DNA from 2 places in the Gordonia sp. DT101 genome. Region 2 is predicted to be linked to the other one. Evidence: riboswitches for the same ligand, from Rfam matches in the RefSeq annotation. Region 2 holds a riboswitch; the other holds the start of a gene.

Region 1 (3,405 bases), on a different contig from region 2:
GGTCGAACCGGCGGCACATTCGGTGGTCGGCCACTCGGCCGGATTCAGATACATGCGATATGGGTAGTAATTGTGCTTGGTGAAGTAGCCGACCAGTCCGTCGATCGCGCCGATCGGATCGTGTAACGGATCGGGAAGGTCACAGATGGGATCACCGGCCGCGCACACCGTGGTCACCGGGATGGTCCCGAAACCGCCGTCGCGGGGGCCGGTCATGGTGAGCCCGGGAATCACACCGATCAACGCCAACTCGATGCCCTCGCCCCCGAGGGTCCCGTCACGACGCGGATCGGAGTAGAGCTCGCCGGAGATGACCGGGATCTTGTCGCCGTTCTCATCGAGGACGAAGTCGCCGTTGCCGTCGACCTGGTACTTCCGGATCTCGACGTCGTCGTCAGGATCGTCGGGGGTGTTGTGGATGTCCACCTTGCCGACCCGGTCGTTGCCGATGTCCGACAACACGTCACCCGCCACCCGGGCGCCCTGCGAGTAGCCCGCAACCACGACCGGACTGCCGGGGCATTCACTCTGGTAGGTGGCGATCGCCTTCGTCGTCGCTGCCTCCCCCTGCGCCACGCTGTCGTCGTAGCCTGCGGCACCGAGCGGCCAGAGCGTCGTCGGATAGTCGGCGTAGATGACCCGGTACGGCTCGGCGGCGTAGTCGGTGTCGTCGCCGGTCCCCAGCGTGTTGTCCAGCCCCGTCCCGCTGTATCGCTGCTTGATCCCGACCAACGCCGCGCCCTCGGGATCGTTCGTCCCCCCGACGACGACGACCGCACCCCCGCCACATTCGGCGGCAGCGGCCGTTCCGATGGCCCCGGGCACGCAGAACGCCGCGACGACAGCCAGGCTCGAGCACGCGGCGATGAGTACGACGGAGGCCCGACGCGAGATCGGGAAGCGGGTTGTCATACGTTCGGCCTTCGTCCAACCTGGCGCACACCGGACCGGATACGCGTCCCCAGGGCTGGCCACAGGGTAAATGTACGATCTCAAAACACGAATCCCCATTAGTGATGCTAACGATTTCTAACTGATGTTTTGCCAACGCAAGACGGGAATTTCATCCATTCAGAGGACAGGTGTCATCAGATCGGATCACCGCGATCAGGAGGGTTCTCACGTCGCCGGCGCCGTGTTATATCCTTGACGCCAGGTCATGAGCATCAGCGCAAAGCCCCGGCTTGCTGATCGGCAACCCTCCATCCGCGGTGGGGTGCTCCGGGTGATGACCGGGTTGAGGAACTCGAGTTCGAGCTCCCCGGCAAGCGCGGGTCCGAAGGTCGGACCCCACCAGGGTCGTTGCACCCTGCCGACCGTAGAAAGCGATGACACAGTCATGTCCGACGCCCCCGAAGAGACCAATCCAGTCGACACCTGGAGCTTCGAGACCAAACAGATCCACGCGGGTCAGACCGCGGATCCGACCACCAACGCTCGAGCGCTACCGCTGTACCAGACCACTTCGTACGTCTTCAACGACACGCAGCACGCCGCGAACCTCTTCGGACTGGCCGAACCTGGCAACATCTACACCCGGATCATGAACCCGACGCAGGACGCCGTCGAGCAGCGCATCGCCGCACTCGAAGGGGGTGTCGCCGCCCTGCTGGTGGCCTCCGGACAGGCAGCCGAGACGTACGCGATCCTCAACATCGTCGAGAACGGCGGACACGTCGTGTCCAGCCCGCGTCTGTACGGCGGTACCTACAACCTCTTCCACTACACGCTGCCGAAACTCGGTATCGAGGTGTCCTTCGTCGACGACCCGGAGGATCTCGATTCATGGCAGGCCGCGATCAAGGACAACACGCGAGCCGTGTTCGGCGAGACGATCTCCAACCCCAACAACGAGATCCTCGACATCGAGGGCATCGCCGAGGTCGCTCACCGTCATCAGCTGCCACTGATCGTCGACAACACCGTCGCCACGCCGTACCTGCTCAATCCGCTGGCACACGGCGCCGACATCGTCGTGCACTCGGCCACCAAATACATCGGCGGCCACGGCACCGCGATCGGCGGCGTGATCGTCGACGGCGGGGCCTTTGACTGGCGTGCCCAGCGCGACGGTAAGGATCTCTTCCCGGGTTTCACCACCCCGGACGCGAGCTATCACGGCGCGGTCTTCGCAGATCTCGGCGCGCCCGCCTACGCATTGAAGGCGCGCGTGCAGTGGCTCCGCGACACGGGTGCGGCGATCTCCCCGTTCAACGCCTTCTTGCTGGCACAGGGACTCGAGACGCTGAGTCTGCGCGTCGAGCGCCACGTGTCCAACGCCCAACGTGTCGCCGAGTTCCTCGAGCAGCATGCACAGGTGGAATCCGTTGCGTACGCGGGACTCTCGTCGTCGGCGTGGTACGAGCGCGGACAGCAGATCCTCCCCAAGGGGCAGGGCGCGATCGTCTCGTTCGAGATCACCGGAGGGGTCGACGCGGGGAAGAGCTTTGTGGATGCCCTCGGACTGCACAGTCATGTCGCGAACATCGGTGACGTACGGTCGCTGGTGATCCACCCCGCATCGACCACGCACAGCCAGCTGACGCCCGAGGAACAGGCCGCCGCGGGCGTCACCCCCGGTTTGGTGCGCCTGGCCGTCGGGATCGAGGGCATCGACGACATCATCGCCGACCTCGAGCAGGGATTCGCGGCGGCCGCACGATAAACCGGAGATCAACGGAGACAGGGGAACCGAGGTGCAGCGCAGAGTGAGTGAATCGTGTCGGTGAGTATCGAACCGAAGACCGAGTCAGCTGACCGGCCGGACTGGGAGCAGTTGCCGGACGGGGCGATGTCCAGCGTCCGGATCGGCTCGGTCTCGCTCGACAACGGCGGGCAGATCGACAACGTCACCCTGGCGTTCCAGCGCTGGGGGACGTTGTCGCCGACCCGCGACAACGTCATCCTCACGCTGCATGCCCTCACCGGCGACTCGCATGTGACCGGGCCGTCGAATGCGGAGCATCCGTCGCCGGGCTGGTGGGACGGACTCGTCGGCCCCGGATGCGCGATCGATACCGACGAATGGTGTGTCATCTCCGCCAACGTGCTCGGTGGCTGTCGGGGTTCCACCGGACCCGCGTCGCCGGATCCCGATGGGCGGCCGTGGGGTTCACGCTTTCCACAGATCACCGTGCTGGATCAGGTCCGGGCAGAGCGACTACTGCTCGAGCACCTCGACGTCGCAGGCATCGGTGCCGTCATCGGCGGCTCGATGGGCGGCGCACGCGCTCTGGAATGGGCGATCGAATATCCGGAGATGGTCCGCAGCGCACTGGTTCTCGCCGTCGGCGCCAGGGCGACCGCCGACCAGATCGGTACGCAGACCACCCAGATCGCGGCGATCAGGGCCGACCCCGACTGGCAAGGCGGCGATTACCACGGCACCGGGCGTGTGCCGTCGAC
Region 2 (3,405 bases):
CGGCCGATGCTGATCGTCGACGACGGGCGTGCGTATTCGATGCTCATCATGTCCTCGCTCTCGTGGTCAGTCTCGCCAGCGCGCCGACGAGGCGGTCGATGTCGCCGGAGCCGGTCCCGAGTCCGAAGCTCGCCCGCACCGCGCCGTCCGGATACCCCAGACGGTTCAACAGCGGGTGCGCGCAGAACTTCCCGTCGCGGACGCCGATTCCCGCACTCTCGCTGAGGAAGACGGCCGCCGCCCGCGGCGTGCAGCCGTCGACGTCGAAGCCCGCGATACCGACCCGGTCGGTCGAGTCCTCGAAGATCCGCAGCTCTGTGACACCGTCGATCGTCGCCAGCCCGTCGTCGAGGCGTGCGCGCAGTAGTTCTTCGTGCAACCCGATGTGCTCGAATCCGATGGCGTCGAGCGCGTCGCATGCGGCCGCGATGGACACGGCGCCGAGCACATTGGGCGAACCCGCCTCGTGACGGGCCGGGCCGGCATGCCACTCGATCGCGGTGTCACCGCCGGTGGCGCCGACCGAGACGCTCGCCGATGCGCCGCCGCCGGCCAGGTAGGGCTCGGCGGCGTCGAGCCAGTCCGGGCGTCCGATCAGCACGCCCGCCCCGAACGGTGCATAGAGCTTGTGCCCGGAGAAGACCAGGTAGTCGATGCCGTGACCGACCATCGACACCCGACGATGGGCGACGAGCTGGGCCGCGTCGATCAGGATGCGCGCGCCGTTGCGGTGGGCGATCGATGCCAGTCGACCGATCGGCAGCACCTCACCGGTGACATTCGACGCCGCGGTGACGGCGAGCAACGCGGCCGGCGCCGCGGCGAGTTCGGCCTCCAGCGCCGCGAGGGTGTCGTCGATGGTCGCGCACGCACCGACCACCCGCACCCGCGACGACCCGTCGCGATCGGGCGCGCACCACGGCAGCAGGTTGGCGTGATGTTCGATGTCGAGCACCACCACGTCACCGCGGGTCGCATGGGCTGCGAGGTTGATGGCGTCGGTGGTGCCGCGGGTGAAGACCACGGCGTCGTCGGCGCGTGCCCGGACGAATCCCCGGATCACCTCGCGGGCCTGCTCGTAGCGGGCCGTGGTGACCTGGGACAGGTGGCCGGCACCTCGGTGGACGCTGGCGTACTGCGACAACGAGCTGGTGACGGTCTGCGCCACCGCGGCCAGTGCCGGCGCGCTGGCCGCGTAGTCGAGGTTGGCGTATCGCACCGTCTCACCGGTCGAGCACGGCACGCACTCGTCGGCACCGACGACCTGCGCCAACGGCGGGATCGTCTCGGTGTCGACGACCGGGGTATGGGGAGCAGGGGTGTTGAAGGGCACTGGGGTGTTGAAGGGCGCCGGGGTGTTGAAGGGCACCGAAAGGACAGCAGTCATGACAAATAGCTCCTGAGGAATCCGCACTTGCCGTGATCACTTCGAACACGGCCGGGTCGTCACCCGGAGCACCCCACCGCGGAGGAGGGTTGCCGACCAGCGAGCCGGGGCTTGTCACTGGCACTCATGACCCACGTCAAGATTCACCGATGGCGCCTCGACGTGTCAATTTTCACTCAGCATGCGCGAAACTCCCGCGATGCTGCGCCGGTAGCGTGAGTGCATGGCGTTTTCCGACGACAGCGTCTCCCCCGTGATGTTCGTACTGTCACGCCCACACGGCACGGTCCGCGGTCACGGGCAGCGGCGTCGGTTCACCGAGGCCGCGGCGGCCGCGCACGCCGTCCGGACCGGAGCGGTCGATGCGATCACCGGGGCGATCCCCTTCGACCAGGACGATCGCGCAGCGCTCGTCGCGCCGGTCACACTCACCCACGATCCGGTGCCATTCGCCGGCACGCCGCCCCGCCACCACGACGTGACCTCGAGGACCCTCCACCCGGACCACGCGATCCATCGCGACCGGGTCACCCACGCGATCAAAACCATCGCCGACGGCACGGTCGACAAGGTGGTGCTGGCGCGGGCGGTCGACCTCTCCGTCACACCGGTCGTCGACATCGACCACCTCATCGGCGCACTCGCGCACGGCAACACCGAGCACAATGCCTTCGCCGTCGACGTCAGCGCGGCAACCGGCGACAGCTCGTGGTTACTCGGAGCCAGCCCGGAGGTGTTGCTGCGCAAGCACGGTCGCGTGGTCACCGCCCAGCCCTACGCCGGGTCTGCACCACGGTCATCGGACCCCGAGACCGACCGCGCCGCCGCAGAAACGTTGGCGTCATCGGGCAAAGATCTCGCCGAGCATGCGTTCGTCGTCGACTATCTGCGCGACCGCCTCGGCCCGATCTGCGCGGACCTGAAAGCCCCGCCGACGCCTGAGATCCGCGCCACCGGTGAGATCTGGCATCTCGCCACGCCCATCCGGGCGACGCTACGCGATGACTCGGTGACCGCGCTGGACCTCGCGTTGCTCCTCAGCCCTACGCCGGCCGTCTGCGGCACACCCAGTGATGTTGCCGCACAGTTCATCCGGGATGTCGAGGAGCCGCGAGGCCTGTATGGCGGTGCAGTCGGCTGGTGCGACGGCGACGGCGACGGCGAATGGATGGTGACCATCCGGTGCGTTCAGGTGGCCGACGATCGGCACACCCTGCGCACGTGGGCGGGAGGCGGCATCGTGGCGCAGTCCGACCCTCAGGCCGAGCTGGACGAGACGACGGCCAAGCTACGCACCGTGATCACCGCACTGGGGATCGACGATGCCCGATGACTTCCTGATCGCACGCAACCCCGAAGAGGGATCGTCGCTTCCCTATCTCGTCCGGATTCCGTTGGGAGCCAACGGGATCATCCTCAAGGTCCGCGACACATGGCCACGCACCACCAAGATCTACTGCCACCGGGCCGAGATCTGGCCGTCGAATCCGGAAATCATCGAACAACTCCCCGTCCGGTCGGTGTCACGCCGGGGCGCGGCCATCGATCTCGTGCTCGATCGGAGCCGTGAGAACCGGTCGCAGTTCGTCCTCACTCGCGCCCGTGGTCGCGAGATGATCTTCTGGCAGTCGCGACGCACCACCAAGCAGGCTCGTCCGAATGTCGCGCTGCCCACCGCGCGGGCCCACGGGAAGGTGCTGGAGATCATCGTCGATTCCGGCGAACGCTACCCGTACGGTTTCACCCACCAGCAGACGACCACCACACGCCGGAAGCTGCCCGCCGGCGACTACGCGGTCACCGACGGTGACACCGTGATCGCCGCCGTCGAGCGCAAGTCGATCGACGACCTGAGCGCCGGACTCACCTCTGGCAAGCTGACCTACCAGCTCGCCGAGCTCGCCGGGCTGCCCCGGGCCGCCGTGGTGGTCGAGGCTCCATACAGTGCGCTGTTCAAGCGCGAGTATGTCGCCGGCGCGACCCTTGCCGAGGCATTGGCGGAGGCTCAAGTGCGGTTT

Evidence for each region. A riboswitch is a leader RNA that binds a small molecule or an ion and turns the genes downstream of it on or off. The one in region 2 is predicted to bind S-adenosylmethionine.
Region 1: linked by a shared signal. The riboswitch ahead of ACLQ3I_RS12145 (bifunctional o-acetylhomoserine/o-acetylserine sulfhydrylase) and the one ahead of ACLQ3I_RS08460 (aminotransferase class V-fold PLP-dependent enzyme) in region 2 are both predicted to bind S-adenosylmethionine.

What each region holds. Positions count from the first base shown of each region.
Region 1 covers NZ_JBNCLX010000003.1:182,357-185,761, forward strand. The annotation lists gene ACLQ3I_RS12140 (PE-PPE domain-containing protein) at 1-912, opposite strand, end outside; SAM riboswitch class IV at 1,156-1,277, shown strand; gene ACLQ3I_RS12145 (bifunctional o-acetylhomoserine/o-acetylserine sulfhydrylase) at 1,340-2,665, shown strand; gene metX (homoserine O-acetyltransferase MetX) at 2,720-3,405, shown strand, end outside.
Region 2 covers NZ_JBNCLX010000002.1:413,974-417,378, reverse strand. The annotation lists gene ACLQ3I_RS08465 (hypothetical protein) at 1-47, opposite strand, end outside; gene ACLQ3I_RS08460 (aminotransferase class V-fold PLP-dependent enzyme) at 47-1,387, opposite strand; SAM riboswitch class IV at 1,406-1,519, opposite strand; gene ACLQ3I_RS08455 (isochorismate synthase) at 1,611-2,720, shown strand; gene ACLQ3I_RS08450 (ERCC4 domain-containing protein) at 2,710-3,405, shown strand, end outside.